4 regions of the Paenibacillus sp. FSL H7-0323 genome follow, and region 1 is predicted to be linked to each of the others. Evidence: riboswitches for the same ligand, from Rfam matches in the RefSeq annotation. Region 1 holds a riboswitch; each other region holds the start of a gene.
The links. A riboswitch is a leader RNA that binds a small molecule or an ion and turns the genes downstream of it on or off. The one in region 1 is predicted to bind thiamine pyrophosphate.
Positions count from the first base shown of each region.

Region 2: another riboswitch for thiamine pyrophosphate. It lies ahead of MHH89_RS04015 (ABC transporter ATP-binding protein); the one in region 1 lies ahead of thiC (phosphomethylpyrimidine synthase ThiC).
Region 3: another riboswitch for thiamine pyrophosphate. It lies ahead of MHH89_RS24185 (ABC transporter substrate-binding protein); the one in region 1 lies ahead of thiC (phosphomethylpyrimidine synthase ThiC).
Region 4: another riboswitch for thiamine pyrophosphate. It lies ahead of MHH89_RS00900 (thiamine phosphate synthase); the one in region 1 lies ahead of thiC (phosphomethylpyrimidine synthase ThiC).

Region 1 is NZ_JBBODB010000001.1:4,156,246-4,164,477, forward strand. It holds gene MHH89_RS18760 (phosphotransferase) at 1-602, opposite strand, end outside; gene thiC (phosphomethylpyrimidine synthase ThiC) at 688-2,430, opposite strand; TPP riboswitch at 2,534-2,643, opposite strand; gene MHH89_RS18770 (beta-galactosidase) at 2,715-4,766, opposite strand; gene MHH89_RS18775 (helix-turn-helix transcriptional regulator) at 4,937-5,770, shown strand; gene MHH89_RS18780 (hypothetical protein) at 5,826-6,350, opposite strand; gene MHH89_RS18785 (hypothetical protein) at 6,381-6,881, opposite strand; gene MHH89_RS18790 (hypothetical protein) at 6,923-7,786, opposite strand; gene MHH89_RS18795 (hypothetical protein) at 8,113-8,232, opposite strand, start outside.
Region 2 is NZ_JBBODB010000001.1:852,998-861,229, reverse strand. It holds gene MHH89_RS04035 (S-layer homology domain-containing protein) at 243-899, shown strand; gene MHH89_RS04030 (amino acid ABC transporter ATP-binding protein) at 995-1,747, opposite strand; gene MHH89_RS04025 (amino acid ABC transporter permease) at 1,761-2,429, opposite strand; gene MHH89_RS04020 (amino acid ABC transporter substrate-binding protein) at 2,483-3,319, opposite strand; TPP riboswitch at 3,542-3,645, shown strand; gene MHH89_RS04015 (ABC transporter ATP-binding protein) at 3,844-4,539, shown strand; gene MHH89_RS04010 (ABC transporter permease) at 4,520-5,296, shown strand; gene MHH89_RS04005 (ABC transporter substrate-binding protein) at 5,293-6,330, shown strand; gene thiM (hydroxyethylthiazole kinase) at 6,372-7,166, shown strand; gene thiD (bifunctional hydroxymethylpyrimidine kinase/phosphomethylpyrimidine kinase) at 7,190-8,020, shown strand; gene thiE (thiamine phosphate synthase) at 8,001-8,232, shown strand, end outside.
Region 3 is NZ_JBBODB010000001.1:5,364,145-5,372,376, reverse strand. It holds gene MHH89_RS24210 (HAMP domain-containing sensor histidine kinase) at 1-650, opposite strand, end outside; gene MHH89_RS24205 (response regulator transcription factor) at 647-1,321, opposite strand; gene MHH89_RS24200 (pyridoxamine 5'-phosphate oxidase family protein) at 1,441-1,860, opposite strand; gene MHH89_RS24195 (MFS transporter) at 2,021-3,241, shown strand; gene MHH89_RS24190 (hypothetical protein) at 3,314-4,765, shown strand; TPP riboswitch at 4,924-5,034, shown strand; gene MHH89_RS24185 (ABC transporter substrate-binding protein) at 5,196-6,245, shown strand; gene MHH89_RS24180 (thiamine-binding protein) at 6,324-6,617, shown strand; gene MHH89_RS24175 (ABC transporter permease) at 6,614-7,375, shown strand; gene MHH89_RS24170 (ABC transporter ATP-binding protein) at 7,410-8,232, shown strand, end outside.
Region 4 is NZ_JBBODB010000001.1:167,916-176,147, forward strand. It holds gene MHH89_RS00890 (GDSL-type esterase/lipase family protein) at 1-558, shown strand, start outside; gene MHH89_RS00895 (SDR family oxidoreductase) at 796-1,668, shown strand; TPP riboswitch at 1,756-1,857, shown strand; gene MHH89_RS00900 (thiamine phosphate synthase) at 1,971-2,576, shown strand; gene thiS (sulfur carrier protein ThiS) at 2,615-2,818, shown strand; gene MHH89_RS00910 (thiazole synthase) at 2,874-3,641, shown strand; gene thiH (2-iminoacetate synthase ThiH) at 3,675-4,790, shown strand; gene yfbR (5'-deoxynucleotidase) at 4,874-5,479, opposite strand; gene MHH89_RS00925 (fumarate hydratase) at 5,582-7,141, shown strand; gene MHH89_RS00930 (VOC family protein) at 7,300-7,686, shown strand; gene pnpS (two-component system histidine kinase PnpS) at 7,865-8,232, shown strand, end outside.

The sequences.
Region 1 (8,232 bases):
CCTTCGAATATTTCCGGATCTATTTCTTCAGTCGCTCTCAGTTGTATCTCTAGGTCAGTGATGAGTGAAGTTTTGCCCATTTCCTTTGATTGTTGTAGGAGTACATTCCAATGTTCTAAACGTTCCTCAGGGCTTTGGGGAATAAATTGTGGGGTTCTTTTCAAACTAAGGGTCCCATCATTTAATAAACGATGCATTTTACCTGTGGCACGACCCAAATCAAACATTTGAAGGATGTTAATTTTGCCCGGCTCTATGACACGCCCTTCACAATATTCCATAACCATAAACGTCTCTCCCATATCTGATTCCAGTAAAACTTTATGGTTATAAGCCAACAATTCGGGACATGGGAGTCCCTGTAGATACAATCTTTTCTGTTGAGAAAAGGCGAAGCTCAGCTCTTCTGGGTTATACAATTTATATCTTTTTTTGTTGTATTGTTTAAGTAGAAATGGTCCTGAATCCGTTATGATTTTCCATTTAAGATTTAACCAGCCACGTTTTATTGGGGTAGCATGAAGGACTTTCAATCCAAAAAAATGATAGAAACTATTACTTAAATCCTCTAAAATGGCTTCCTCTGAACGAATCGCTTCCAATTCATCAACTCCTATCTATTCAAAGTATAAAAGAAGAAGCCGCCAATGACGACTTCTTTTAGATATTTCTTTTTAGCAGAAAAAGTTATCTATAAATGAGGCTCCCGCCTTGGAGAAACTCTTGCGCCTTCTCTTGCATTCCTGATTCAATTCTCGTCGTATTCCGGATATTATGAGAGATCTTCATACTGCAAAATTTCGGCCCGCACATGGAACAGAAATGAGCTGTTTTAGCGCCTTCCGCAGGCAATGTCTCATCATGATATTCGAGCGCTCGCTCAGGATCTAACGATAAATGAAATTGATCACGCCAACGAAATTCAAAACGGGCTTTCGAAAGAGCATTATCCCGGTCTTGTGCTCCTTTATGCCCTTTCGCCAAATCTGCGGCATGAGCCGCTATTTTATAAGTAATGACCCCTATACGTACATCTTCCTTATTAGGCAGGCCAAGATGTTCCTTCGGAGTTACGTAACATAACATAGCTGTACCGAACCAACCAATCATCGCTGCACCTATAGCAGAGGTAATATGATCATAACCAGGCGCAATATCTGTAGTCAGTGGACCTAATGTATAAAAAGGGGCTTCGTTACAAGTTTCAAGTTGCTTATCCATATTCTCTTTAATCAAGTGCATCGGCACATGTCCTGGACCCTCTACCATCACCTGTACATCATGACTCCAAGCTATAGCTGTTAATTCACCTAACGTCTCTAACTCGGCAAATTGTGCTTCATCATTCGCATCAGCAATCGAACCCGGACGTAATCCATCGCCTAGGGAAAAAGAAACATCGTACAGCTTCATGATTTCACATATCTCTTCAAAATGTGTATATAAAAAGTTCTCTTGATGATGCGCAAGACACCATGCCGCCATGATGGAGCCACCTCTTGAAACAATGCCTGTCATACGTTGTGCAGTCAACGGGATATAACGAAGCAGAACCCCCGCATGAATGGTAAAATAATCAACCCCTTGCTCCGCTTGCTCAATGAGCGTATCACGGTATACTTCCCACGTTAAATCTTCCGCTTTCCCATTCACTTTTTCCAACGCTTGATAGATAGGCACCGTTCCAATAGGAACAGGAGAATTACGGATGATCCACTCGCGTGTCGTATGAATGTTTTTACCTGTTGAGAGATCCATTATATTATCTGCACCCCAGCGGGTGGCCCATCTCATCTTCTCTACCTCTTCCTCTATGGATGAGGATACTGCGGAATTTCCTATATTGGCATTGATCTTCACTAAAAAATTGCGTCCAATAATCATTGGTTCACTCTCTGGATGATTGATATTCGCTGGAATGATGGCGCGGCCGCGGGCTACTTCATCTCTTACAAATTCCGGTGCCACATTCTCACGAATCGCAACGTATTCCATTTCCGAAGTAATAATCCCTTTGCGTGCATAATGCATTTGAGAGACATTACGCCCCTTTTTCGCTCGCAAAGGTTTTCTATGGAGCGCTGGAAACACTTCCGCCACAGCTTTTCCCGTTGCATTCCCGTTATCTTCAGGCTTCATGGTTCTTCCTTCGTACGCTTCCGCATCCCCTCGTTCCTCAATCCAGCTTAGACGATTGGGCTCTAACCCCTGACGAATATCAGTATGAATATTAGCATCCGTGTAAGCCCCGCTTGTGTCATAGACATGAATTGGGGCATTCTCCTCTTCGCCGTCTATGCCCGCAGTTGGACTAAGTGAGATCTCCCGCATAGGCACCTGAATATCAGGCCGTGAACCCTTTACATACACTTTTTGACTTGCTGGAAAAGCTGATAGATTGATTGGATCGTTGTTCAATTCGCTTGTCATCTCAATTCCTCCTATAAGGTGATTTGATCAAGCGGAGACGGTCTACTCCCCCACAAATAGAAAAGGCCACATCTGTATAAGATGCGGCCTTAGAGTAGACAAATAGAAATAGAACTCCATTTCCTCCGCTGGCATTATCCAGATCAGGTTTGACGGTCGATAGTTATAACTATCCTCTCAGCCTGGTCCCACCAAGCTCCCGTGACTATATAATTGCTACTTCAAAGTATAACCGAAAAGAGAAAATTATCCAAATCTACTCAAATGTGAGATCAATGTATACGTTAGTTTAACACCAATACCCCAAATCCTTCCAGAAGCACCTCGCCCGACAATGTTGTGCCGCTCAGTAAATCTGTTTTGGTCTCATGAAGATGGATCGTGACAGGAGTCTCACTATAATTAAGCAAAAAAGCATAACTGGAAGAAGCTCCGGTACGGACTTGCAGTTCTACCTCTTCTGGGAGCTCCAGCCAATCTGCTGGTGATTGTAGATCAATTAAATTTATGATCTCAGCCGCTGCCTGTTCATTAAATACGGCTCCGTAATACCAAACCTCACCCTTGCCGCGACGATTTCTAGTTACCGCCGGTTTTCCCGCATAATAATCAGAGGCGTAGACCGCCATCACTTCAACCGAAGCTTCCTCTATTTTGAGAATATCATTAAAGTCATCTGCTCCTGTAACGACTTCGGTCACGCCCGACCAGCTAATTGTTGTTGGCTGACGACTGCCCTTAACCATTGTGAATTCTTCAACTGTGATCCCGCATAGATCCTTAGCAGCACCTGGGAAAGGACGCATATAACATTGTCCGCGCTCATCCTTATAGCCGGTTCTACAGCCGAAGATCAGTTTGCCGCCTTGCTGAACATATTCATCCAGCAGTGCTGCTGTCTCATCTGTCATAATCGCTGGGTGAGGATAGATAAGCACGTCGTACCTTGCAAGCTCCTCCAGCGTTGTTTTTTTGCGTAAATAGAGTACGTCATTCGGGATATGCTTCCGCTGAAGCGCCTTGTACCACTCCTTATTGCTCTTCCACATAAACGGGCCATGCCAAACATCGTATTCTCCATCCCACTCATTGTCATAATCACGAACAATAGCAATGTTAGCCTGATTACGAGTACCGACAAACGCATGACCTGCTGCTGCCAGCTCCTGACCGATCTGCCCCGCTTCCCGCACTCTCCGGTTAGGCTGATTATGATAGTCATTGATTCCATGCCAATAAATTTCATTGCCCATCGTAGCTGTCCGCCAGCGGAAATATAACACCATATCTGCTCCATGAGCGATCGACTGATAGGTCCATAACCGCATCTGCCCGGGCTTTGGAGAAGGCATATCCATCCGGTTCACCCAGCCACCCGGGCCCGACTGCTGCTCCATAATGCAGAAATTCGGGGATATCGAACGAACAACAGATAACGACAGTCCCCAGCCTCTATCATTCAGCGGATTCCGCTCATTCGGGTCATAAAAAATAGTAGAGAACTGAGGATAGGAATCATAGCTGAAGAAATCCAACAGTTCATCCGTCATTTCATGGCTATCGAGATGCCCGAACAGACCGTTCGTGGTTACCCACTGCTTAGGGGCAAGTTTACGGATGATATCCGCTTGGTTTTTGGCAAAAGAATTTGTATTGTCCGAAATAAACCGTTTTTCATCCAATGCCTGATGAGGATTGGGTTGCTTCGGTACTGGAGTCGGACGTGGAAGATAGACCTGAGACCAGTCACTATAGCTTTGATTCCAAAAAACAGCTCCCCAAGCCTCGTTCAAATGCTCAAGTGTAACATATTTCTGCTGTAGCCATTCCCGGAAAGCCTTATGGTCACTCTCCGAATAAAATTCACTGATCTCACAGTTGAGCTCATTATCAATTTGCCAGCCAACTACACCCGGATGATTGCCGTAATGTTCAGCCATTTGTTCTGCAATACGCGCACACAGTTCCCGGTATTTAGGACTGCTGTAATTATAATGACGGCGCATGCCATGCTGAAGTGTAACACCTTCGTAGGTTACATTTAAAACTTCGGGATACTTATCAGTCAACCAAGCTGGAGGCGTCGCCGTCGGAGTACCAAGTACAACCTGAAGACCATATTTATGTGCTAGATCAATCGCCCGATCAAAGAGCCCGAACTGAAACTGCCCTTCTGCCGGTTCAAAAATAGACCAAGCAAACTCCCCCATCCGAATGATCGTAAAGCCGAGTTCACGCATCCGGCGATAATCGTCCTCCCACATGTTTTCTGGCCAGTGCTCCGGATAATAACAGACGCCAAGCTCGAATTTTTCAGTTGCGACAGGTTTCTTCATCATTACCTCCAAAGTATTAAAAATATGCTTTCAATATTATATAATTCTATTGTAGTATCAATGATAAGAGGTCTTATATAACAAAATATTGCTATCATATAACAATCTTGCGTTCATTGCCTTAATCCAACTTGCGCTCTGTTGCGCTACAGAAATGGGTGCTGCCAAACATGAAGAAACAATGGTATTTGCCGACACCGGCTTTTTCAAAATATGTCTGTTATCCTGAATTTTTGGGACATTACACTCACTTTCCACAACATACAGAGAGAAGAAGCGAAGGGTTTCTGGGGAGTTATAACCTGCATTTGATCTTTGGTGGGGAGGGTTATGTATTCCATGAGGGCGAACGTATTCCGATGAGTAGAGGACGAGGTTTTCTGTACCCCAAAGGGGCTTATCAGCAATACGGCTCTGACCCAGGCGAGCCTTGGGATGTCCGCTGGGTTCATTTTAACACTGAAATTGTCCTTCCCTTATTAGAAGAAGTGGACCAGTCTCGTGCATACCTGTTCACTTTTGATTTGGATGCTAAGCTGGACGAGCTATTCGAGGAAATGTACCTACTGAGTGCTTCCTACGTGACCCGTAGCGAGCCAAGACTATCTGCTCTGCTGTATGAGCTTCTAGTAAACTTGCTGCAGAACTCCGAGCCGCTTCACGGCTCAGTACCGCACGAGGTTAGGCAGTCCATCCGCAGTGCTGCAGATATCATTCATGTCGAATGTGCCAGCCCTTGGTCTCTTGAATCGATGGCAAGATTGACCGGTTACAGCAGCTATCATTTTCTAAGGCTGTTCCGGGTGGTTATGGGTAAAACTCCAAACCGTTATTTAACCGATTGTCGGCTGGCTAAAGCCAAGCTTTTACTGGTTTCCACAGGACTCTCCATTGCTCAGGTTGCGACTCAGTCCGGTTTTGCCCAGTCCAGCTATTTCATTAAAGTGTTCAGAAGGTTTGAAGGCATGTCTCCTGTGAAGTACCGGCAGGCTTTTGGGGCGTAGAGGATCTTCCTTCAGTCCGTAGAGATTCAATCTTAGTCTCTTGGATTTATCACCCTTAAAGATCATCCTTAAGAGAAATTTCACTCTCAATATCTAAACTTATTGTTTCGGAATGAAGCTCCCCTTCATTATCATTCCATGTAATAGATAAAGTGGTGTTTTCATAATTTTGTCTATTTTTATTTAATTCGTCATACGAATACGGACCTGTTATAGACGCGATATCAGTGTTACTTAATATTGAAACGGGTCCATCCGTTGACCTAGCTTCATTTACAAGAACTGTTTCATCCTTATTATTATTGTTTTTTTCATTGACTTCATACTTATAATAGCTACTATTCACTAAAGCGCTTGGGTCTCCCTTGAATACTAACTTCCCATGTCCCCGTAAAATTTTATTAGATGAAATTATTATTTTGTAATCTAAAACATCCCATGTATCCCCTGTACCCTTAAGTGTATATACTTGAACACCAGTGTTTAAATTTGTTTCGACCTCTTTATTGAAATATAAATAACTCCATATCGCATTCGAAATAATAACCACAGCTACAAGTACTAGGATTAGTTTTTTCATATCTGCTCCTTTATAAATACTCCCCAGCCATTATTTATATCTTAAATTCCACTCCTTAGACCATTTCGGGAAAGCTTCTCCGGTCAATTCTTCGAGTGTATTCCCATCAATGGTATAAACCCAGCCCATATGTAATTCAGCGAAATCAGGAAAACTATAGCCTCCTATCACTTCATCGTCTGCTTCTTGCAGAAAAATCAGGGTTTGTTTTTTTGTATTATCCTTCTCATTATCTAAGGGGTGGTTTTTAACGATGAACTTACTTGTAGTTATTTCCTTGCCTATATAATCGATTGGATCAACACTTTGAACACTCCAATATTGTATGTATGGCATTTCCGTCAGCAGTTTTTTATCTAATAAATATTCAGAAACAATTCCTTCATTACTAATGATCAGATAGCCCATATCGGTAATAAATTGTTCAGCTTTGCTATATTCTTTTTTTGAATTATCGCTAATTTGCTCCTTACTACATCCAAATAAAAAGATTAAGAATAACGGAACTATGATTGCCCTTAATTTGTTCATAGGTTCCTCTCCTTGGAGTGTTTATTATCTCCTTAATAGTCTCATAGATTAATCTTATTGTATGAATTTAGTATCATCAAACTCTTTAGCGTCTTATAGGCTCTCCATTCCAACCTTGCTGTTTCACCGGGAGGCTCCCATTTTATCTGCCATCCTCCATCATCATCCTGTTGGTATTCTAATACTTTTAAATGATCAAGAATGGTTTCATCAGAAAATATGCTGCTACAGTAAGAAGTGGGTGATGGCGAAAATTCTAGAGGAGAGAGTCCATAACTGTGGGATGCGGCATCCATACAAAAGAAGTTGGCAGTAATAAGCTCCTTAGATAATTTTTGAAATAATCCTTTGATATAATCCGATTGAGGTAGGCTTTCCAATAAATAAAATGCAGTCAAAATTGTATGCGCATCGTCATATGCTTGTGCGTGAATATCTTCCAAACAAATTTCTGTCGCCTTATCAAGCCAGGAATGTTCTATCCCTTGCCACTTAAGAAGCCCGACAAGACTAGTAAGTCTGCTAAATGATGGCTCTGTAGAAAGAGGGTTACTCCAATGTTCTGCTCTTGGATAGTTTGCTGATGAAGGAAATATTGTTGGAATCCCTTTTTTAAAATCAGCATGCTTTGAAATATAATCACATGCTTTTTGAGAAAGTTCTTCGTCTTTTATGTTACAGTCATATAAAAAACGTAGTGCAAATTCCATGAAAAGTGGCTGACTACCGGGTACCCGTAAATCCGGCTCTATTGCATTTCCAAACCCACCATCTTCGTTTTGGTAGGCTGTTAGTGAAGTCATAACATTGCTCATTGATCCACCGTGGAAAATATATTCAAAAACCCTTCTTTCTAATAATCTGCCATGTGTCCAAATGAAATGGGCTGCTTTCTCAAAATCCATCTGTTCCCCTCCTCAAAATTTAGGCTAAGTATTTAAGTATTCAATGACACTTTTAATATAGGATTCAATCGGTTCCTTTGTATTAACAATATGTATTCTGACATTAGATGGCTTTTTAGCATTTTCAATAGTTTTTAGCAATGTCTCTTCAGAAGGCACTCTTTCAATCTGGCTAATGAAGACTTCCCTGATCCGGGGTATCCAGACATCTGAAGAAAAAACAACGAGGGCTACTTCCTTTCAGCATAATCTCAGGTCTTCCACAGACTCTAATGAGCTCATAGCTTGAATTCTATGTCAGCTGATATGTATTCTTCTTCGAAAATCTATTCGAGTATTATCTCTTCTGCTTTATTGTTCCATGTTAGCATTAACTTTATTGTCTGTTTATTTAAATCCAATTCATTTGAAAATTCAGTCATTTTCATTTTCAAACCACCCTCTGT
Region 2 (8,232 bases), 3.3 Mb from region 1:
CATAAATAGTAATCGTTACGATATAATCATAACAAAATTAACCACGAATGAAAAGAGCCTGACATCATTATATCATTTCATGCCACTTATCCAAAGTACTACACCCCAATCTGGCCTATATTTCTATTAAAATCTACTTTTTCGTGAAATAATACAGATTAGACCGCAACCTTTCCATAATTTACAACGTTAAAGGAGTGACAAAGGCTAAGGAGTCTATCCATACAACGAGGTGAAAAGACATGAACATGAAAAAAAGCACACTAGCAGTAATCACAACCGTAGCCATTTTCTCCTTTTCTTTGGGTGGTCAGATGTTTGCAGCTGGGAACACCTTTAAGGATATTGATAACATAAACGGCAAAGAAAAAATCATTTCTTTAAAAAATCAAGGGTTAATTAAAGGTGTCAGCGAATCTCAATTTCTCCCTGGCTCTAAGGTAACTACAGCCCAAGGGATTCAGTTTATCTCCGGCGGTCTTCAGCTCAGCCTCGCAGCCATTGACTTTAACAAAGCTCCTGTTGCCAGCGGCTTGTTCACAAAAGTAAAAGACAAAGCCTGGTACGCTGAAGCCTTTATCAATGCTTATTACAATCAAGTTAAGCTACCAAAAGACATTGATCCTAGCCTAATTATGACCAAAGAGCAATTCACTAACTATCTAGTGCAAGCGATCGAAGGCGTAGGTAATCTGCCGATGATCAATATCGTTCCAGTAGATATCGCTGATGAAGCGTCACTGACCCCTGCATATCAAGGCAGTATTCAGCGCTCCCTGAAATACAAGATCAATACTCTAGACGCTAACGGAAAGTTTAATCCAAAAAGCGAACTCACCCGTGCCGAAGCTGCGATTATGCTCTACAACGCTTTGGAGTTCCTGAAAACTGGAGTATAAGCCAAATTTCAGTTACTCTTCTCATTTGAATAATCTACACACGAAAAAGCAGCTCCGGATGATTCCCGAGCTGCTTTTTCATATATATTGTCTTTCTACTCTTCTTCACCATTCAGTCTATTCAGAAATTGCAGAGCCCGGGGATTCTTCGGATGCTCCAGCACTTCTTGCGGAGTTCCTTGCTCTAAGATATGACCGCCATCCATCAAAATGATCCGGTCCGCTACATCGGCGGCAAATTTCATCTCGTGGGTCACAATCACCATAGTCATACCTTCTGCTGCTAATTGTTTGATGACCTTAAGCACTTCCCCTACCAGCTCGGGATCGAGCGCCGAAGTGGGCTCATCAAACAACAGCACTTCTGGATCTACTGCCATAGCCCGGGCGATGGCCACTCTCTGCTGCTGTCCTCCTGACAGCTGATGTGGATAGTTATCAGCTTTATCAGCCAAACCCACCTTAGCCAGCAGTTGAAGGCCCCGCTTACGCGCTTCTTCCTTGGTTCGTTTCAAGACAGTTACCTGTCCCTCCATCACATTGCCTAGCGCAGTCATATGCGGAAATAAATTATACGATTGAAAGACCATCCCTGTTTTCTGCCGAAGAGCTAATACGGAATTCTGAGGAATTTTCTTATGATCTGTAAAATTGATGGTGATATCCCCGAGTGACAGGCTGCCTTGATCCGGGATTTCCAACAGATTAAAACAGCGCAGCAGTGTAGTTTTACCGGAGCCGGATGGCCCAATAATGACAAGTACCTTTCCATGCTCCATTTTCAGATCAATACCCTTTAACACTTGGAGTGCACCGAAGGATTTATGCAAATTAATGATTTCAATCACAAGTATCTCTCCTTTAGGTCGCAGAGTAACGATCGAGTCGTTTCTCCAAGTAATTTTGCAGCGCCGACAGCACAGAACAGAACACTAAATAAAACAATCCTGCTTCGGAGTATACCAGCAGAGGCTCATAAGTGGTAGAGGCTACCTGCTGAGCAGTTCTAAACATCTCCGTATAGGTGATGATCGCTGCAAGCGATGTATCTTTGACCAAGCTAATAAAAGAATTGGATAACGGCGGTACAGAAACGCGTGCAGCTTGTGGCAGAATTACGCGGCGCAGAGCCTGCCCACGAGTCATCCCGACTGAGAAGGCAGCTTCCCACTGGCCTTTATGTATCGACAGGATAGCAGCGCGTACGATTTCCGATGAATAAGCCCCTACGCTAAGGGTAAATCCAATGGTGGCGGCAATGAAAGGGTCGAGTACAATACCAACAGCCGGCAAACCATAAAATATAATAAATAGCTGCACTAACAACGGGGTTCCCCGAATGACCCATACATAAAAACGGGCGATTAGCTTCGGAATTACCCACGGTGAAAGACGTGCCAACGCGGTTAGGATCGCCAAAATCAATCCAAGCACAAAGGAAAGTAGCGCCAACGGAATGGTAAAAGCCACCCCGGCTTTAAGCAGGGGTAGCAGTGTATCTAAGAAAATTTGTATTTTGCGGTCATCCATTATTCAGACATCCTTTTTAGCTTCTAGGCTTAATTAGCCTTGCTAGCCTTGTATTATTTTGAAACGTCAGCTCCAAAGTATTTCTCGGAAATTTTCAAGTACGTTCCATCACTTTTCATCTCTTTAATCGCATCACTGACCGCATTCACCAGCTCATCATTGCCTTTCAGGAATACCGCGGCACTTTGTGAGCCTTCAGGAATCTCATCAACCACTTTAATTTTTGCATCTGGTTTTTGTTTTTTCAGATCCAGATAAGACAAGCCATCATTCACAGTTGCATCAATACGTCCCGAAGTCAGCAGGTCCATCGCTTGATTGAAACCGTCCGTAGCTACGATTTCAGCACCGTTCTCACGAGCGATGTCGGATAAGTTACTGGTCAGGGATTGTCCGGCTTTTTTACCCTTTAGATCAGCAAAGGTCTTAATATCCTCATTGTTTTCGCTCACGATCAATACTGCCTTGGATACAATATAGGGTTCAGAGAAATCATATTTCACTTTGCGATCTTCGTTAATGGAAACTTCATTAAAAATGACATCAAACCGTTTCGCATCCATCCCAGCAAAAATACCATCCCACTGAGTTTCAAAAAATTCAGCTTCAACACCTAAACGTTTGGCTACTTCTTCGGCAATTTCCACGTCAAAACCCGTCAATTTCCCCGCAGTGTCATGATAAGTAAAAGGTGCATAAGTCCCTTCTGTACCTATCCGCAATTTGCCGCTGGCCTTCACAGCCTCCAAACTGTTTTGCGCTGAAGATGCTGCTCCACCATTCGTTCCAGCTGTTGGTTCAGCAGCCGTATTGGTATTCGAATTATTGCCGCAAGCCGCTACAAGGACCACGGTTAACGCCAATATAATAGTTAAACTCCATTTTTTCATTATTAAATCCCCTCTCTCTATCCGGTTTTTTTCCGGTAAATTGAATAGTACACTGCCATCACATGATCGTCAATACTTTTTTCCGATTATATGCATCGGAATTGTAATATTAACTAGATTTCTACTTATATCTTACCCAATCTTGGATTAATCCTTCACTTCTTTCTCTCTTTACTTCTCAGAAAGATATGGTATATTTATAAACAAATTAATATGGACCTGTTATTTCACTAGGGGAGTCGGTTGACTGAGACGGAGCTTCAAGCTCCGGACCCTTGGAACCTGATCTGGATCATACCAGCGGAGGGAAGTGGAGCAGAATTTTCATCAAGCATGTTAAGTGTTATTATGCAGAATGAACTTTTTGACCCATTCATTTCCTCTGGAAATGGATGGGTCTTTATTTGTTTGGGCGCTCCACAAAAATATTAGGAGGTTAGATCATCACGACCATTTTATCTATTCAAGGCCTAACCTACTCTTTTCCGGAAACTGAACAACCCCCTGTATTCGCAAATCTATCCATGGATATCAGGCAAGGGGAATTCGTCTCCGTAGTAGGTGCTAGCGGATGCGGGAAAAGCACATTTTTCAAAACGGTTGCCGGTTTACTCGAACCTACTCATGGAAAAATAAAACTCCCTACGCTCCCCTCAACCGCTAGTCGTTTAGGTCAGATCGCTTATATGCCTCAGCAGGATTTATTGCTGCCTTGGAGAACAGTGCTCGACAACTGCCTTTTGCCCTGGGAGATCAAGCCCAGATTTAGTAAACAGAAAACGATCACTCAGATTCGGGAAATGTTGGCCCGCTTCGGCTTAACAGATGTAGAGAAGGCTTATCCCCATGAACTTTCGGGAGGTATGAAACAGCGAGTAGCATTTCTGCGCACCTTAGTGGCTGGAGGCGGAAGTGGTCTTATGCTGCTGGATGAGCCCTTTGGCGCTCTCGATGCCATGACCAAACGTGAGATACACCGTTGGCTGTTGGAGTTATGGGGTGAACTGAATCAGACGATTATGCTCATCACTCATGATCTGGAAGAAGCCCTATTGCTCAGTGACCGGATTTATTTATTATCTGGCGGTGCGCACAGCGAATTACAGGAGATCATTGTCGATCTACCAAAACCAAGACATTATAAGATGAACTATGAACCCCGGTTTATAGCACTACGGGCAGAGTTGGAGCGAAGATTGCATGCAACCTATACCTTTTAAAAAACATCTAGACAACTATGGTCCCTTCCTTCTTCTGGTACTGCTCATTCTTGTAATCTGGGAGTCAGCTGTTCGCCTTCACTTGATTCCAGCCTTTATTCTCCCTGCACCTTCATCTATTGGCATCGCATTGATCGAGCACAGGCAATTATTATTTGGACAGCATTTATTGGCGACGTTACAGGAGATACTGGTGGGTTTTGTCCTTTCTGTGATTTTTGGTGTATTGCTGGGCATTGGAATGTTCCTGTTTCGCCCCGTAGAAAAGGCCATCTATCCCTTCCTTATCATTAGCCAGACGGTCCCATTAATTGCGCTATCCCCCCTTTTTATTATGTGGTTCGGATATACGCTGTGGAGCAAAGTGGCTGTGGTGTTTTTGACGGCTTTTTTTCCAGTCGTAGTGAGTACATATGATGGACTTCGTACAAGTGGCCAGACTTACAAGGACTTATTATTAACATTTGGTGCAAACCGCTGGCAGCTGCTTGTCAAAACCCAAATTCCACTGGCATTGCCTGCTTTTTTCTCTGGCTTAAAGCTGTCCATTGTATACTGCGTCATCGGAGCTACTATCGGGGAATGGCTCGGCGGCAGTAAAGGACTCGGTTACTTCAGCCGCAGAATGGCCGGAAATATGCAGAGCGATGAAATGTTCGCGGCTGTATTTCTGCTGTCCGCGCTTGGTGTTGTGCTTTTTCTGGCGATAGCTTTACTCGAACAATTATTTTTAAAGAAAAGAGGATCTAACCAATGAATCATTTAAAATCCCCACAACGAGGACTTATTTCTGTATTTCTAGTATGCACACTTTTGCTCTTAAGCAGCTGCGGGAAGGCAGACAAGCTAAATAACAACTCCCAAACCGGTTCCTCCAATACCGATAATAAGCAGTCACACAAGCTGACGATTATGCTTGATTGGTATCCCAATGCCGTTCATTCCTTTCTATACGCTGCGCAACAGCAAGGATTTTTCCAAGAGGAAGATTTGGATGTCGAGATCAAAATGCCTGCGGACAGCAATGACGCCCTAAAGCTTGTAGCAGCAAATCAAATTGATCTAGCGCTCAGCTATCAGCCTCAGGTGCTTATGGCACGCGGCGAGAAAATCCCTGTTCGTTCGATTGCAGCTATCGTGCGGCATCCACTGAATCATCTGATGGTTCCTCAGGCAGGCAGTATTCATAGTCCCAAAGAGCTCGCAGGAAAACAAATCGGCTATTCCTCCATTCCGCTCTATGAAGCAATGATTCGGACAATGATCCAGAGTGATGGAGGCGATCCTTCATCCGCCAAGCTGATTGACGTAGGTTTTGACCTTATCCCTGCGATCTCTACAGGACAAGTGGACGCAATAATGGGCGGGTTCATCAACCATGAACAACTGATCCTTGAAAAAGAGGGACATCCGGTCACCTCGCTTAATCCAACGGATTACGGAGTACCTGACTATTATGAGCTTGTGCTGGTGGCCAGCGAACAAGGATTGCAAAATTCTGAAGCCTACTTCAAAAAATTTCTAAATGCCATAACAAAAGGACAGGAATTTGTGGAGCAGAATCCTGAACAAGCCCTGGATTTACTGGTTGCACATGAAGATGCAACTTCACCGCTCGACAAGGAGATTGAGAAAAAAAGTCTTGAGATTCTACTGCCACTGATGAATGCTGGCGATCAATCTTTTGGTTATCAAGACCCGACATCTTGGGAAAAGGTTCAGCTGTGGTTATCCACCAACGATCTTCTACCAGAAGATATTAAAGCACAGGAAGCTTTTATCAATCTGTAACGTTTAGTTAGTTATTCATACAAGCTTGAGGAGGAATTATGATGAGTTACTTAGCCAAAGTACGGGAATCCAACCCGTTGATCCACAACATCACTAATATTGTAGTAGCCAATTTCTCAGCCAACGGTCTGTTGGCGCTGGGTGCCTCTCCCTTTATGGCGGATGCCCACGAAGAAGTGACCGACATCGCCGCTATGTCGTCTGCTGTAGTTCTAAATATAGGCACACTCAATGACTACGCCATTCAATCTATGTTGCTTGCTGGTAAATCCGCTAATAAACACGGGGTTCCCCTAGTGCTTGACCCGGTAGGTGCAGGCGCAACTTCTTATCGGACCGCTGTCACTCAAAAACTAGTGAATGAGATGCAAATCACCGCACTGCGGGGGAATGTGGCTGAAGTCGCTAATGTGATTGGGGAGAGTTGGTCCATTAAAGGGGTGGATGCTGGCGAAGGTGAAGGCGATGTAGTCCTTTTGGCTGAAGCTGCTGCGAGGAAGTTAAGCTGTGTGGTCATCATAACTGGAAAAGACGATGTGATCACGAATGGAAAAAACACTTATATTTCCAGCAACGGTCACCCTATTCTCACGAAGGTTACAGGAACTGGCTGCTTGCTCAGCGCTGTTGTGGGTGCATTTCTCGCGGTAAGTGGCGGTGCCTCGTTGGAGGCCGCAGTGGAAGCTCTCTCCTTCTATGGAGTAGCCGCTGAAATCGCCGCTGAACTAACAACTGGTCAAGGGCCGGGAAGCTTTCAGGTTGAGTTTCTAAATCAACTGACATGGGTCACGCCAGAAGTCTTCCTAGAAAGATCTAGCATCAAACAGCTCAGTTAATGACCCTCAAAGGAGTGAATTCGATGATTATATCCAAAGCTCTAACCATTGCCGGCTCCGATAGCGGCGGTGGTGCTGGCATTCAGGCCGATCTAAAAACCTTTCAGGAGCTTTCTGTCTATGGCATGTCCGTCCTCACAGCTGTGACAGCGCAGAATACGCTGGGTGTCCAAGGGGTTTATCCAGTGACTCTGGAAGCTATAAATCAGCAGCTTGATTCTATAGGACTTGACCTGCAACCAGATGCCGTAAAGACCGGGATGTTATTTAACAGCGACATCATCCGCATTGTGGCAGATAAAATTAAGTATTACGGCTGGTCTAATCTTGTAATTGATCCTGTGATGGTCGCTAAAGGAGGGTCCACACTGCTGCTGCAGGAGGCGGTTCAATCCTTAATCAGCCATCTGCTGCCCTTAGCATTGGTGACGACACCCAATATTCCCGAAGCCGAAATGATCACAAAGATGACGATCTCCACCATCGAAGAACGCAAAAAAGCAGCCAAAATCATTCATGGCATGGGCTCCAAATATGTAGTGCTAAAAGGGGGACATGATACCTCAACCACAGCCGTAACCGATCTTCTATATGATGGTCACGAATATACCTTATTGGAGAGTAGCCGGATTCAGACCAGACATACGCATGGTACAGGCTGCACCTATTCAGCAGCAGTTACCGCCGAGCTAGCCAAAGGCAAATCCGTAGCTGAGGCCATTCAAACTGCCAAAGCATTTATACAAGCGGCGATTGAGGACGAGTTGGGCATAGGGGCTGGGCATGGACCAACCAATCATTTTGCTTATCAAAACAGACTGCGAGGGATAAACAATGCAACGAATGAACAGTGAACATCTGCGAGATCTATTAAAAGTCTATTTCATTATGGGCAGCGTAAATTGCCGTAAAGCTCCTGTTAAGGTGCTGCAGGAAGCGGTTGCTGGAGGCATAACCATGTTTCAATTCCGTGAAAAGGGTACCGGATCCTTAAGCGATAAGGCACGACTTAATCTTGGCAGACGACTTCAAAAGATCTGTCATGCCAATGGCGTGCCCTTTATCG
Region 3 (8,232 bases), 1.2 Mb from region 1:
TGCAGCAGCCGTTTGCGAATTTTTCTAAAGAACATCCATGAAACCAGAGCGAACCCTCCAAAAAGGGTAAATAACACAAAGTTATACCAAGCCCAAGCCCCTAATCCCCCATAAGCCCCTTTGTTCAGCAGCTTGCTTGGAATTTGCATCACCATAAATCCCTTGTCTGCCTCCACTTTGTCCCCCACGAAAGCAACGATGGCTAATGGATCACGATTCGTACTTTCTTTCATAAATGAAATAGCCTCAGCCGCAGTCCACTGATCAGGAACTTCAGGGTAAATCTTATCCTTATCCCCTTCTTCAGGCGTGAGAATCAACTGGGTTTTTCCCTGCCCGTCTACCCAAAACATAGTAGCCTCGGTGTATTTTCGACTCAATTCAATCAGCCGCTGATTTATGGCTTCCGAAGAAGCATTTTCTAAGTGAAGTGCCTCTTTATGCCACATAGTCTCCAGCGGTGCAATATTCGAATACAGGGATGTATCTACAGGCGGGGCACCTTTGGTCACTTCGTTAAGAATATTGTAGCCAACAAAAGACAACGGAAGGACCACAGGGATAAATAGCAGTGCAGATACGATAATTAGCAAATACCCTGATAACAAGGAGGAATTACGTTTCTTGCGAATGCGCTCTAATCCTCTCATGCTCTTACCCGGTAGCCGATCCCACGGACAGTTTCGATAATTTCCGGATTACCCGGATCAAGCTCCAGCTTTTCGCGCAAATAACGAATATGTACCATCAGAGTTTTATCCCCTTCGATATAAGCCTCACCCCACACGGCCTCGTAGATCTGCTCCTTCGTCATAATTTGGTTAAGATGACGCAGCAAATAGGAAAAAATCTGAAATTGCTTACCTGTAAGCATGATTTCTTCCTGAGTCTGAGCATTCATTACGCGGTTATCCCCTTCATATACGACTAGATGTTTAAGTGTGAGCGAATCCTGAACCGATGCCCCATTCCTTCGGAGCAGCACCTCAATTCGAGCGGCCAATTCATCCGGATGAAAAGGCTTGGTCAAATAATCATCTGCGAACTCCAAACCTTGCAGCTTATCATCAATAGAGGTCCGGGCGGAAAGCATCAAAATGGGCAGCTTAGGGTAAGAACGTTTCAAACGTTGCCCGATCGTAAACCCGTCCAGACCTGGTAGCATAACATCGAGAATAGCCAGTTGGCAGGCGCCGGCTTCTTCCATTGCTCCTTCGCCGCTCCGTAACCAGCGGACACTATATCCTCTTTCGCTTAAATCAGCAGACACTACACTGCCAATTTCACGATCATCTTCAATATATAACAGAGTAACGCTCATGTAGCTTTAGCTCCTCCCCGATATGAATACCTAAAAAGTTGAAGTCATTATAACACATCAAACAGCCCTCCTACCCCATATGGGATAGGAGGGCTGTTTGATCAATTCAAAGCTATAGCTTACGGCTGCCATACTCCATGCTCTTTATTGCTGCCTACATACTCAATACGTGTTGGAGTAAGCTCCAAAATTACATAATTAGGATCATCAGGTCCTGTAAACCATGGCTCCAGCTCTTTATTCCATACCTTGGAGCGCAAGCCTTCATCCTTAGAGACGGTAGCAGTTGCTTCAATCTCCAGCACATCTTTGCTTCCGCCTGCCTCATAGCCAAGCAGTACAAAAGCATTCGGATTATCGGATAACTCCTCCACTTTATGAGTTTTGCGATTTGTAGCCAAATAAATTCTCAAACCCTCATGGAAAATGGCCATATAACGTACTTTCGGCTTATTTCCTTCTTCGATCGTACCAAAGGAACCGAACTTGTTGTCATCCAATGCCTTAATAATGAGTTGCTCCAGTTGTTTGTTATCCATTACGTAAATCTCTCCCTTCAAGCATGTAAACAAAAGTTTATATATCCAAGCTCACCGTTTGGATTTATCATAACAATGGTGCTTATTATAATGTACCCTTCAGGTTCACATTGAATCCGACCTTACCTCATAAACTACTTCAAGATAAGGAGCTTACTTCGTGAAAAAACTGATTTGGATCGGCTGTCTTTCCTACTTCGTTATCGGTCTGGCACATGTTGTGCTGGGATCTATTCTGCCCGTTCTACTGCAACATTATGATCAAAATTATAGTGCTGGCGGTGAATTAATCTTTAGTCAATTCGCTGGTTTTTTAGCAGGTGTGTTGGTCTCTCCCCTGCTTAATCGCCGCTTCGGAAAACGTGGAGGCATCCTCATTGCCACCAGTCTTCTACTAGTTGCAGAAATTGCCTACGCCTTTCTACCGCCTTGGGGCTGGATGTATGTTATCGCTGTTGCCGCAGGTTTTGGTTTCGGGATGATCGAAGCGGTTATCGGCACCATTATTATTGGTGCTGTAACCGAAGGAACTGCTATTGCAATGAGCCGGCTTGAAGTGCTATTCGGGATAGGCGCACTCGTGATGCCGCTTATCGCCAGTCCGCTCATTGCTGCCGGAGCGTGGAGATTGGCCTTTCTAATCGTCGCTGCCTTCTCCTTAATTTCTCTTATCCTCTGGACAAGAGGGCATTTCGGTAATCTACAACGAATGCTGGATGAACGCGCCTCTGTCCAAGGAGCAGACAATTCGCAATCCTCAAGCTCACGTTCTAACAAAAAATTTCCGTATAAAGGTAAGCAATGGATTCTGTTAGGGATCTTCATCGTTTTCTTTTTTCTTTATGTAGGCACAGAGATGAGTTTAGTCAACTTTATGCCGGCTATCTTTATTGCCAAGCTAGGGATGACGGAGTCTGCCGCAGCACTGACAGTCACTTTCTTTTGGCTGGCGATGTCTACAGGAAGATTGTTTGCGGGTGTAATTGCCGAAAAAATATCTTACCGCGTGTACATTCTCAGCAGCTGTTTACTTACCTTGTTACTGCTGACACTCTTTCCGTTCACTGACAATCGAATGGCTGCTTTCATTGTAATTCTGCTGCTGGGGCTGTTTATGTCCGGTATTTTCTCCATTGCTTTAGTCTTCTCCAGCAAAATGCTGCCTGGCACCGAAGAGTCAACACCCAGCATTATGATTGCTTCCGGAGGTGTTGGCGGTGCTTTGCTACCTCTGTTTATGGGCTGGTCTATGGACCATTTAGAAGTGGCACAAACAGCCGGATTACTTGCCGCTTTTGCCGCCTTCTTGTTTCTGCTAAGCATTGCCGCATGGAGGTTCCAGTCCATGCAAGCGGTGAAAGGAAAGAGTTCCCGTATTTAGAACAGTATCAACGTTATCCTTTTAGGGTAATGTGATCTATAAGCATATTCTGAGCACAAGGATGGACGATGAATGAATGAGTCTTCAACTGAGCCTTTGTTACATACTGCGCTCATGCAGTTTATATTTCCCTTTTCTATAAAAAAGGGTGATTCTAAGCAGCTTATCCAGCAATTACAGAACGACGGCTTCACACGTTTTTTTCTGGATAATAAAGAGCTTGAAGCTGCCTATTACGGAGATGGCTACTGTGTTTCCCATGAACGAATGGAGCGCACCTATTTACCGTTTGCTGCACATGTCCTTTTTCCACGCAGGAAGGATGCCGACTCGTTTCGCCGTTTTTCCAGAGTAAATAATCTCGACTGCATTCTGGAGATTCCGCAGCAATCTATATTTTTCAAAATTCTCTCGACGGATATATTCATATGCCCTTTTCAGCTTGGATTCGTGACGATACGTGTCCAGCTGGAGGGGGATTCAATTCCCTTTAGTATTGCCCTAGAATTCGCAGATCGTTTCCGTGCGCTAGAGAATACCTTCATACAGGATGATTACACTTATATTCATTGCGGGGAACAGACCTATGAGATGGTAGAGGATTTTGTCTTCCGAAATTTGGTGGATGGACTGGAGCCATATCTGGATCAATCGGATATCAATGGGGCTTATTTCGAGACCCTTCCTTTTTTCGTAGATGAAAGAATGCAGGTGCAAGCTTTTTATGGCTTTCAGAATGAAGAAAGCTCTGATGAGATTAGTGTAAATCTGCGCTATCGTGCCTCACAGCTTGATGGAATTGATCTGAACGGAAAGCCCTATGCCAGTGCCAGCGATCCAGCATATATTGCGAACTATTGTCATGAACACTCCTATAATCGCTGGGGTCCAGACACGTATTATATGATGAATGAGCAGACCTTTTGCTGCATGACCCGCGCTGAACAGGAGATTGCTGTTAGTCTAGCCAACCAGATGTACGGGCAATATTATTACGGATTTTTACTCAATATTTTCCACAAAATCGTTCTGCTAAAGCTAGCCAATATGCACTCCCGACTTCGGATTAATCATGATTATGAGGAAATAGACAATCTAATCTACTCCATTAATAAGTTCTCGGCAAAGTTCTACTTCTTGGAGTTGATTTCCCAGTCGCAGGGCCGGGAGATATTTCTTCAGCTGCGTAAAGTATACGGAAACGATGCTTTGTTCGAGGAAGTGAAAGAAACCTTAAATGACCTGTTTCAGTATCAGGATAAGTTTCAATCCAAGCGACGGGATAATCTGCTGATGATTCTTACTGTATTTACGGTAGTAAGCGGGATTTACGGCATGAATCAGGTCATTGACGATCTGGATGGAAAGATTCAATGGAGTAAAATGATTGGTTATTCTCCCTTTGAATTTCTTGCCCTCTTCGTGATCATGAGCGGGATTCTGATCAGCGTTGTCCTCACGCTAGGGGCGCTGGTTAGTGAGCTTAAACGGCGTCACCGCAAGAAATATAAAGATCTAGACTAGCAAAAAAGAAACTACTGGATTGGAAAAATTCAGGAGTGCACTACTAGACATTCCGAGTACAGCCGTCTATAATACACCGTATGCGAGAAATATAAGATATAAAGTATGGGTACAAAACTTATGCTTACTTATATTGCACATAGAAATACCCGTTAACTTCATAGAACCAGGGGTGCTGGAATTGGCCGGCTGAGATTGTATCCCACAAGATACTGACCCTTATACCTGATCTGGATAATGCCAGCGTAGGAATCGCCAATTGGTTCTGGTCCCTGTGACCTTAACTAACCTTGCGCCAAGCCAGCGTCCCGATCACTCGGGGCGCTTTTTTTGTAAGATCACTAAAAGATGTAGAAAAACGTACATACTACAACTTACGGTTCATGTTGTGAAGACGGGATTCTTGTAACCTTAAAGGAGAGAAGAAGACATGCACCTTAAAAAAGCACTTACGTTGTGCCTCACCTGTGTACTCATTCTTGCCATTGCCGGATGCGGCAGCAACAATGGGAATACAGCCGGAAACAAAGCAAATGCTACTGATCCAACTGCTGCGGCTGGGACGGATGCTCCAAAAGAGCTCACCAAAGTTAAAGTCGCACTCGACTGGACACCGAACACAAATCATACCGGTCTATACGTAGCTAAGGATCTTGGTTACTACGCTGAAGAAGGTCTGGACGTCGAGATCGTTCAGCCAGGCGCAGCGGGTTCTGATACTATGGTTACTTCTGGCGAAGCCGCATTTGGCATCAGCGCCCAAGAAGGATTAACGCTAGCCCGTCTACAAGGCGTGCCCCTTGTCTCGATAGCAGCTATTATTCAGCATAATACGTCGGGATTCGCTGCTCCAGTAGATCGCAATATTAAATCACCAAAGGATTTTGAAGGTAAAACCTACGGAGGCTGGGGCTCACCGGCCGAAGAAGCAGCCATGAAAGCTATCATGGATCCTGAAGGTGGCGATGTGAAAAAGGTGAAGCTGATCAGTATCGGTGAAGCTGATTATTTTACCGCCGTCAAACGTGACATTGATTTCGCCTGGATTTTCTACGCTTGGACTGGTGTTGAGGCTGAGTTGCGTGGCGAGCCATTGGATATGCTGTACTTAAAGGATTATGCGCCGCAGCTCGATTATTACACGCCTGTGCTGACGACGAGTGAGAAGCAAATTGCAGATCATCCTGATCTGGTGAAGGCCTTCATGAAAGCCACATCAAAAGGTTATCAATATGCCATAGATCATCCGGAAGAGGCTGCCGGTATGTTATCGAAGGCCGTTCCTGACCTGGACGCCGACCTTGTCCTAGCTAGCCAAAAATGGCTTAGCCCAAAATACAAGGACGATGCTGCCCGCTGGGGCGAGCAAAAAACCGAGGTCTGGCAAAATTACGGCGACTGGATGTATGATCTGAAGTTGCTGGATAAACCGCTGGATGCTGCTAGTGCATTCAGTAATGATTTTTTACCGGCGGAGTAAACAACAATTGTAATGAATTACTTCGTTATCAAAGTTGGCTTTTTGAACTTACCTTATAAAATGAGAGGATTGATTATTGTGGCTAACACCCTACTAAGCATTCAAGTAATTCCAAAAACTCCGAACAACGAGGATTCCATCCCATACGTAGATAAAGCGATTGAGGTCATTCAGAAATCCGGTGTTAAACATCAAGTGAATCCGCTGGAAACCACAATGGAAGGTGAGCTTAGCGAGCTGCTGGAGGTTGTGCGTCAGATGCAGGAGGCGTTGATCGAAGCAGGCAGTCCAAGCGTAATTTCGCAGATCAAAATCGCTCATAATCCTAACGGAATCAGCATGGATAAATTGACGGAGAAATATCGGCCGTGAGATCGACCTGGAAGCTAATATGGCCGCCCCTTGTGGCGGTCGTCTTCTTTTTAACCGTATGGCAGCTATCTGTATCTGTATTTCATATTGAATCCTGGATTCTGCCGAGTCCTGCTGATATTGCTCGTGAATCCACCAGTAACGCTTCTGGTCTTTGGGCTCATACGATGGCTACGCTGCGGCTCACTTTAATTGGTTTTCCCATTGGTACGGGGGTAGGCCTGATCGTTGCTTTGCTTTTGCATCTTTTGCCTTGGGCTAGACGGGCTTTTTATCCACTTATTATTCTGAGTCAAAATGTTCCCTCCATCGCGCTCGGACCCCTGCTCATTATCTGGTTCGGCTTTGGTCTTTTGCCCAAAATCGTGCTGATTACACTAGTATGTTTCTTCCCGGTAGCTGTCGCTGCGATGGGCGGTCTGGCCCAAAGTGATCAGGTCATGATGAATTATATGAAAATGGCTGGCGCAAGCAAGTGGCAAATTTTCACCAAGCTGGAGCTGCCCTCTTCTATCCCGGCACTATTTTCCGGCGTAAAAATATCTGCTACTTATGCGGTTATGGGCGCCGTGGTCGCTGAATGGATTGGCGCGGATAAAGGTATTGGCTATTATATGCTTCTGCAGAAATCCGCATATCGTACGGATCGGATGTTTGTTGCTATTGTTATTATTGTACTTTTAAGTCTTGTACTCTTTGCTATTATTGCATTGCTGGAAAAATGGCTGGTTCGCTGGAAGCCGCGCCGTAACTCATAGAAAGGAAGATGCCTGTATGTCTCAAGCGACGCAAATGCAACACAGAACAACAGAAGTCATAAGCTCTCCTGAAGCTCATACCGTGGCACCCGCCCTTGAAGTGAGCGGCATCTCCAAATCTTTTTCCCATCGTCGCCGTGAGACGAACGTTCTGAATAATGTCTCTCTCAAGGTAGAGCAACAAGAGTTCGTTTCGATCGTTGGTCCTTCCGGCTGCGGAAAAAGCACCTTATTCCATATGATTGGCGGCCTTGTGAAACCCGATGCAGGCACGATCCTCATGAACGGTAAGGCCGTTACAGGTCAACGCGGTGAAATTAGTTATATGCCGCAGCAGCCTGCGCTTTTTCCTTGGCGTACGATTGAGGATAATGTGCTGCTTGCTGGGGAGATCAAGGGCGCACTGCGGGATGGAGCCCGCGAGGAAGCGCGCCAGTGGCTAGCCAAGGTTGGGTTAAGCGGGTTCGAACATGCTTATCCGCATATGCTGTCTGGCGGGATGCAGCAGCGTGCAGCTTTTCTCAGAGCATTGCTCGCTCCTCAGGAGCTAATGTTGCTGGATGAACCTTTCAGCGCACTGGATGCACTAACTCGCAGTGAAATGCAGCGCTGGCTGCTTGAGCTGTGGGAAGAGAATCGCCGCTCTGTGCTGTTCATTACTCACAACATCGAAGAAGCGTTGCTGCTCTCTAATCGTATCTATGTATTTTCCGGCCGCCCCGGCTCCATTCTGCATACAGTCGATGTGCCGTTTCCGCGGCCACGCCGTGATGAGATTACGGACTCTCCCGAGTTCCTTAAGCTCAAACGCCAGTTGTCACAGTGGATGCGAGAGGAACAAGCTAAAAATAGGCAGC
Region 4 (8,232 bases), 4.0 Mb from region 1:
TTAATCCAGCTGGGAGTAGTGGGCAAAGACCGTCAAGGGAATTTTAATCCGGATACGGAGATGACAGTTGCTGAATTCACACGCAGTATTTCTAAGTTAATGAAAGTGGAAAGATCTGATGTTGCCTATTATCCGAAAGGTAAGCTGTCACGTGAATCGATGGGTGCTATTCTCTATGATGTTTACCAAGTAAAGTTTGCTAATAAACCTAAGTACATGACTGATTATAACGGCACAGCAGTAGTGCCAGGAGATCCTGGCTATGATTCGAATTTGGAGCCAGGAGCTAGAGGTGCGATGTACTATCCTCTTGTATCCTGGACGCAGCTTGTTGATACAGCGGACATTTCTCCTTATTTAATTTCAAAAGTGAAAAGTGCATATGAATTAGGACTCATTAGATCTGAAGTGGGGATTGCCAGAGGCGAAATGGTCAATGGGACAGAACTAGAACCTAAAGCTATAGTGACCCGGGAGAAAGCGGCCAAAGCTCTGTACTTTATGTGGGTGCTGGAACATGAAGTGAATGCAGAAAATCATGTTTCTTCTCTAAAATAGTTAGGGTGAACAATTCAAGGCACAGCAGCGATGCTGTGTCTATTTGTATGCAGTGAATTCCTCTCCACTTACAGCAGTATATCTCTCACGGTTGTTTATATCTACTTTCATTGTGGTAAGTAAGATTCGTAAAGCGATTTAAGAAAATGACAAACCCAGCGTATAAACGTGCATAGTTGTGCCATCCTAAGACGATCAGTTAACTATCAATTTGCTTAACGAGAGGAGATAGGGAAGATGTCAGGCAACAATAAACAAGCTACAAAAACCTTACCCCCACAGGAGCAGCATCATCAGCCAGGGATTGAGAGTGAAATGACGCCGCTGCCCAAATACGAGCCGGCAAATTATAAAGCAGCAGGTAAACTGCAAGACAAGGCGGCGTTAATTACCGGTGGAGACAGCGGAATTGGGCGTGCAGTTGCTGTGCTTTTTGCTAAAGAAGGCGCTGATGTGGTCATTTCATATCTTAATGAACACTCAGATGCAGAGGAAACTAAACGTCAGGTCGAGCAGGAAGGCCGCAAATGTATCCTAATTCCAGGTGATATCGGTGACGAGAAATTCTGTAAGGATCTTATTAAACAGACGGTGGAGGGCTTAGGAAAGCTTGATATTCTCATCAATAACGCGGCAGAGCAACATCCGCAAGCTAAGATCGAGGATATTACTTCCGAGCAGCTTGAGCGTACTTTCCGTACGAATATATTTGCGATGTTCTATTTAACAAAAGCAGCTATGCCTCATTTAAAAGCAGGATCTACAATTATAAATACAACTTCAATTACCGCTTATCGCGGAAGCCCGCAGCTGCTGGACTATTCATCAACTAAAGGAGCTATTCTTAGCTTCACACGATCCTTGTCCACGAATCTGGCAGAGAAGGGCATACGGGTAAACGGTGTTGCACCAGGTCCAATCTGGACACCGCTGATTCCCTCTACCTTTGATGCAAAACAGGTTAGCGAGTTTGGAGGTACACAGCCTATGAAACGGCCTGGACAACCAGAAGAGCTGGCACCAGCCTATGTATATCTGGCCTCTGACGATTCCAGTTATGTGACTGGACAGGTTATTCATGTAAATGGTGGCGAGGTAGTAAACGGTTAGATCAGTACAGCTAATGTGAATAAATGGGTGTATTTCAATAAAAAAATATGTTACTATAAACCACGTTAGCATTTTAAAATTGTATATTTATGTCACTAGGGGTGCCGATTGGCTGAGACGGAATGGATTTCCGGACCCTTTGAACCTGATCTGGTTAAGACCAGCGTAGGGAAGTGGAGAACGAATTTCTGTTGTCGGGCTATTTGTAGTGCCGTCTATATACAGATTCTGACTGCCTTCCTTACGGGGGGCAGTTTTTTTGTTTTTTACTGACCTACAGGGAAGTGAGAGAGGAGATCGTGATGTTGCAAGCTGAGATCCATCTAATATCAGACGGCAAGCTACAGCTGAGACATTTTGTTGAACTAGCTGTCACGGTGCAGACATGGGTCGATTATATTCACCTGAGAGATAAGCAATGTCCTGCATGCGAACTGCTCGCTGCGGCACAGCAGCTGTTGGCTGCCGGTATGCCCGCTACCAAACTGATAATCAACGACCGGATCGATGTAGCATTGGCAGCTGGTGCCGCGGGGGTTCAGTTGGCTTGGCACAGTCTGAGTCCGGTTACAGCCCGGCGAATTGCACCTCAGCTTCGGCTGGGGAGATCGGTTCATTCTCCGGAAGAAGCGGCGAATGCCTCAGAGCAGGGAGCTGATTATTGCTTGTTTGGTCATGTATTTCCCTCGGATAGCAAGTTAGGGCTGCCCGCACGTGGGTTAGAGCTGCTTGCAGAAACGGTGGAGACCAGCTCTATTCCTGTAATTGCGATTGGAGGAATTAGCCCCGCTAATGCGGCGCAGATCATTAGACAAGGTGCGGCAGGAGTTGCTGTGATGTCCGGTATTTGCGGAGCGGATGATCCTTATGAGGCCGCCAAAGCTATTCATAAGGCGGTTCATTCATAGCCTGGAGGTAACAGCATGGGCGAAGGGGGTGATTCAGAATGAAGCTGTTGATTAACGGGAAATCCGCAGAGTGTTCTGGTGGTATTCAAACTATAGCTGATTTGATCAGTCTTCCTGAGTGGTCGGGTCGTCTGATGATCATTGAGCTGAATGGAGAAATTGTCAGTAAGGAGAATTATGAAAGTACTGCTCTGAGCGAGGATGATCGTTTGGAACTGGTGCACTTTGTTGGTGGGGGTTGAGATGGAGCGGTATAGAATTTTGAGAAATTTATACGAACCAAAGGGAGGTAATTTCATGCATGACCCGTTACATATTGGCGGCATCGAATTAACCAGTAGATTATTTATCGGAACCGGAAAATATAGCCGGAATACGTTGATCCCCGAAGTGATCGCAAGCTCTGGTTCTCAGGTGATTACTGTAGCGCTTCGCCGAGTGGACCCGCAAGGTGGAGCAGAAAATATCATGAACCACATTCCCGGTCACATGACTCTTCTGCCTAATACCTCAGGAGCGCGTACAGCGGAAGAGGCAGTCCGTATTGCAAGATTAGCAAGAGCTGCGGGACTGGGGAACTGGGTCAAGATCGAAGTGATCAATGATCAGAAATACCTGCTTCCAGATAATCTGGAGACCATACGAGCTACAGAGATTTTAGCAGCGGAGGGTTTTGTAGTACTGCCTTATATGAGTCCGGACCTTTCGGCTGCTTTACGTCTGAGAGATGCCGGTGCTGCTGCTGTGATGCCGCTTGGTGCGCCGATCGGGACGAATCGCGGCCTGCGCACTAAGGAGCTTGTGCGTATTCTTATTGAAGAAGTGAATTTGCCGATTATTGTAGACGCCGGAATTGGCAAGCCCTCGGAAGCGGCGGAAGCAATGGAGATGGGGGCCGCTGCTGTTCTGCTTAATACGGCTATTGCAACGGCACGTAATCCGCTCGTCATGGCGGAAGCGTTCCGCGAGGCGATAGCCGCTGGCCGCAAAGCTTATTTGGCAGGACTCGGTCCTGTAGAAGAAGTTGCTTTTGCTTCGTCACCGTTGACTGGATTTTTGAACTGAATTTGATAGGTCACGAAAGGAGGGAAGATTAGCATGAGCTTTTTTGACACACTGGCCCGCTTGGAGCAGTATCCTTATGAGCAGCTGTGGAAGGAGTTCCGGGAGGATGACGTTAGGCGGGCGCTTGGAAAAGACAAGCTGAACGAAAATGATTTGCTGGCATTGCTCTCTCCGGCAGCAACGCCGCTGCTAGAGGAGATGGCGTTGGCTGCACAGCGACTGACCCGTGCACATTTTGGTTATTCGATGCAGCTGTTCACACCGATGTATCTTGCGGATTTTTGTGTGAATCATTGTACCTACTGCAGCTTCAGCTCCATTTATGATTTTCCGCGTAAAAAGCTGTCCTTGGAGGAGGTTCGCAGGGAGGCTGAGAAGATTGCAGCTACAGGTCTGCGGCATATCCTCATTTTGACTGGTGAATCGCGCCGGGAGAATCCTGTCTCATATATTAAGGATTGTGTAGATGTACTCAGGGAATTTTTTTCCTCTGTCAGTATTGAGATAAATCCTCTATCAACTGCAGAATATAAAGAGCTTCTTCAAGCAGGGGTGGATGGATTAACACTATACCAAGAGGTGTACCACCAGGAGACTTACAGAAAGCTGCATGTTAAAGGGCCTAAAAGAAACTACCGGAATCGCCTGGATGCACCTGAACGCGGCTGTCAGGCAGGTTTTCGTTCTGTGAATATTGGTACGTTGCTCGGGATGTATGATTGGCGGCAAGAGGCATTCCAAAGTGCCATGCATGCCCGCTATTTGCAGGATCGGTATCCAGATTGCGAGATCAGTCTGTCACCTCCACGGTTTCGGCCTTATTTAGGGGAATTTAACCCGGAGTGTGATGTTACCGACCGATCGCTAGTGCAGATTATTTTGGCATACCGGTTATTTTTACCCCGTTCGGGCATTACTTTATCTACACGAGAGCCTGCCTCTCTACGCGATCATTTAATTCATCTAGGAATAACAAAGATGTCAGCCGGGGTCACTACTGAGGTGGGCGGTCACACTAATGCAGGGGGAACTCCGCAATTCGAAATATCCGATAGCCGTAGTGTGCAGGAGATTACGGAAATGCTATATACGAAGGGTTTGCAGCCCATTTTTAAAGACTGGGATATCCTGACCGAATCAACAACGTAACGCTTGTATTATCAATTATTAATCACTAAATGGACCCCTGCGAGATTCATGCGGAGGTCCATTTTTTATTGTATAGAGGGTGTTTAGTTTCCGGCAGAGAGCTCATCGAGAGACATTTCGAAACTCGGTGCCATATGAGTCAGAAAATAATCCACTTCCTGCAGGTCAAGCCCACGAAGTTTTGCTGCTGTCTGCTCCTTCGCGGCGGCAAATTCTCGGTTTCCTGCAGCAACTTCCCATACGCATTTCAAATAAGCATCCAGCCGATCAGCGGCTTTCACATAGCTGTGCAGCAGAATGTCCTCCGAATCGGGAGGGCTGTCTTCCGGCCGTATAAGCTGAGTGTAGATGCTTTTCAGCTCTGATGGAATCATTCCAGTTAAGCGATCAGCCGCAACTTTCTCCATTTCCCGGAAGCTGGTGAGCAAGCGAGGATTGTTGTATTTTACCGGCGTGGCGATGTCACCTGTGAACACTTCGCTGGCATCATGGAACAGAGCTATGGTTGCTGCTCGTTCCGCGTTTAGTGAACGTCCAAAATGAACATTACCGATGGAACAGAGCATATGTGTGAGCAATGAAACATGAAAAGAATGCTCAGCGACGTTCTCCGGTGCGGTGCTGCGCATCAAGCTCCAGCGCTGAATATACTGAAGACGATATAGATAGGCAGAAAAATGGTAGCTCAATTTTAAAGTAACCCCTTTCATGCGGTGCTAGGTATGATATTATTATACTAATTGTATCAAACTTTAGATAACCTGGAACTGCCGAGAGGAGCTTGAATGAAGATGCAGCATTTTGAAGACAGTATTTATAACCTTATCGTAGAAACTTCCACGAATTTGCCGGGAGATGTACGCCGGGCAGTTGCAAAAGGTCGCGCGCTGGAAGACAGGGCTACCCGGTCCGGTCTTGCTTTAACCACGATTGCGCAAAATATCGGAATGGCTGAGCAGCAAGTGTCTCCGATCTGTCAGGATACGGGAATGCCTACATTTATCATTCACACCCCTGTGGGAATCAATCAGATTGAGATGAAAAAAGATATTCATAATGCCATTGTACGAGCGACCAAGAATGGTAAACTTCGTCCCAATTCTGTAGATTCATTAACAGGTGAGAATAGCGGAGATAACTTGGGTGCAGGCACACCAGTCCTTCATTTCGAACAATGGGAAGAGGATAAAATAGACGTTAGACTTATTCTGAAGGGTGGAGGCTGCGAGAATAAAAATATTCAATACAGTCTCCCGGCAGAATTAGAAGGACTCGGCAAAGCGGGTCGGGATCTTGACGGAATCCGTAAATGTATTTTACACGCGGTATATCAGGCGCAGGGACAAGGATGTAGTGCCGGTTTTATTGGCGTGGGTATCGGCGGTGACCGTACGACTGGCTACGAGCTGGCTAAGAAGCAGCTGTTCCGCAAAGTGGAGGATGTTAATCCAATAGAAGACCTTAGTAAGCTGGAAGACTATATTATGGAGAATGCTAACAAGCTTGGAATTGGCACGATGGGCTTTGGTGGTGAAGTATCGCTGCTGGGCTGTAAGGTTGGCGTAATGAATCGTCTGCCAGCTAGCTTTTTCGTATCCGTTGCTTATAACTGTTGGGCCTTCCGCCGCCAAGGGGTGCTGGTTGATCCATCCGCAGGCAATATAGAGGATTGGTTGTATGAGAGTGGTACAGGGATATCTGTAGATGATGAAGGGGCACATGAATCTGAAGCGGTAATTGCTGAGGGAGCTAACAGCCCAGCCTCTGAGTCGCGGGAAGTACGTCTTACAACGCCGGTAAGTGAAGAGGATATCCGTAGTCTGCGTGTTGGAGACGTGGTTATTTTATCCGGTGAAATGCATACAGGCCGTGATGCTTTGCACAAATATTTAATGGATCATGAGTCTCCGGTAGATCTGGAAGGGGCTGTGATTTATCATTGTGGTCCTGTGATGATGAAAGATGAGGAAGGCTGGCATGTAAAAGCTGCGGGCCCAACTACGAGCATTCGTGAAGAGCCTTATCAAGGCGATATCATCAAAAAATTTGGAATCCGTGCAGTCATCGGAAAAGGTGGTATGGGTCCAAAAACGTTAAAAGCGTTGCAGGAGCACGGCGGGGTATACCTCAATGCGATTGGTGGAGCCGCCCAGTATTATGCTGAGTGTATTAAGAAGGTCAACGCTGTTGATTTTATGGAATTTGGTATTCCTGAGGCGATGTGGCATCTCGATGTGGAGGGTTTTGCAGCGATTGTGACGATGGATGCTCACGGCAACAGTCTGCATGCGGATGTGGAAAAAGATTCTGCAGCTAAATTGACTCAATTCAAGGAGCCAGTGTTTAAATAAATGGGGTTACAACCGGTGGATAAGTCATGAGGAGGGCAGATTCTCTGAATGGCTTTTCCATGGGTTTTAATCAAATTATAAGGATTTATATGTCCAGACTATAAATGATCCTTAAGGAACGCCGAAGGCGTTTTTACCTGTCTAAAGGAGGACAACGAATGGCACCACATTATATTAGAAATGGGTTTCTTAACGTTACGCCGTATTTTATTGCGGAAGATGCAGACCAATTGATAGATTTTGTTGTGCACTGCTTTGATGCCAAAATTATTGATATGCTGCGAAATGATGAGGGAAGGATTAGGCATGCCGAGGTCAGAATCGGTGATTCCATCATTGAGATTTCCGAAGCGAATGAAAAGTATTCACCGGTACAGCTTGCCATTCATCTTTATGTAAGAAATGTTGATGAGACCTACCGCAAGTGCCTGGATGCCGGGGCTTCTATTATTGAAGAACCACTGGATAAATCCTATGGAGAAAGAGGAGCAGGGGTTAGAGACCTTCAGGGTAATCAGTGGTTTCTTGCCACCCGTACAGAATAAACTCATGTGTTTTTACAAAAGTAATACAAAGTAACAGTCCAGAGTTAATCAACTCGGGCTGTTATTTTTATATAATCTACTCTGGGGGGCTTATGTCACGGTCATAGTCGTACTGGTATTTTGAAGAAAATGAAGTTAGGATAAAAGATACAATGATAAAGGGAGAGGCAAATTTCAGATGAAACCGTTTCGCGCTCGTCTTACGTTTATACTTATGGCCTTAATCGGTATTTCCATGATTGGTACTGGATTTACGATGGCTCATCTGTTTAAGAGCTCCCATATAACTGCTCTGGAAGAGAATATGTCCCGGGAAATAAGCTTGCTCTCAGGCACACTGGAATTTGTTGATATGAATTCTTCGAATGCGATCCCGTATTACACTGAACAGGCGGAGCATATTTCTAAACTTTTAGATTCTCGGATAACGTTTATTACAAAGTCGGGTAAAGTAATTGGCGATTCTGAGAAAAACCCCTTGGAAATGGACAACCACTCCAATCGTGAAGAAGAGATAGGGGCTGCGAAAGAGGGAACTGGACGGGC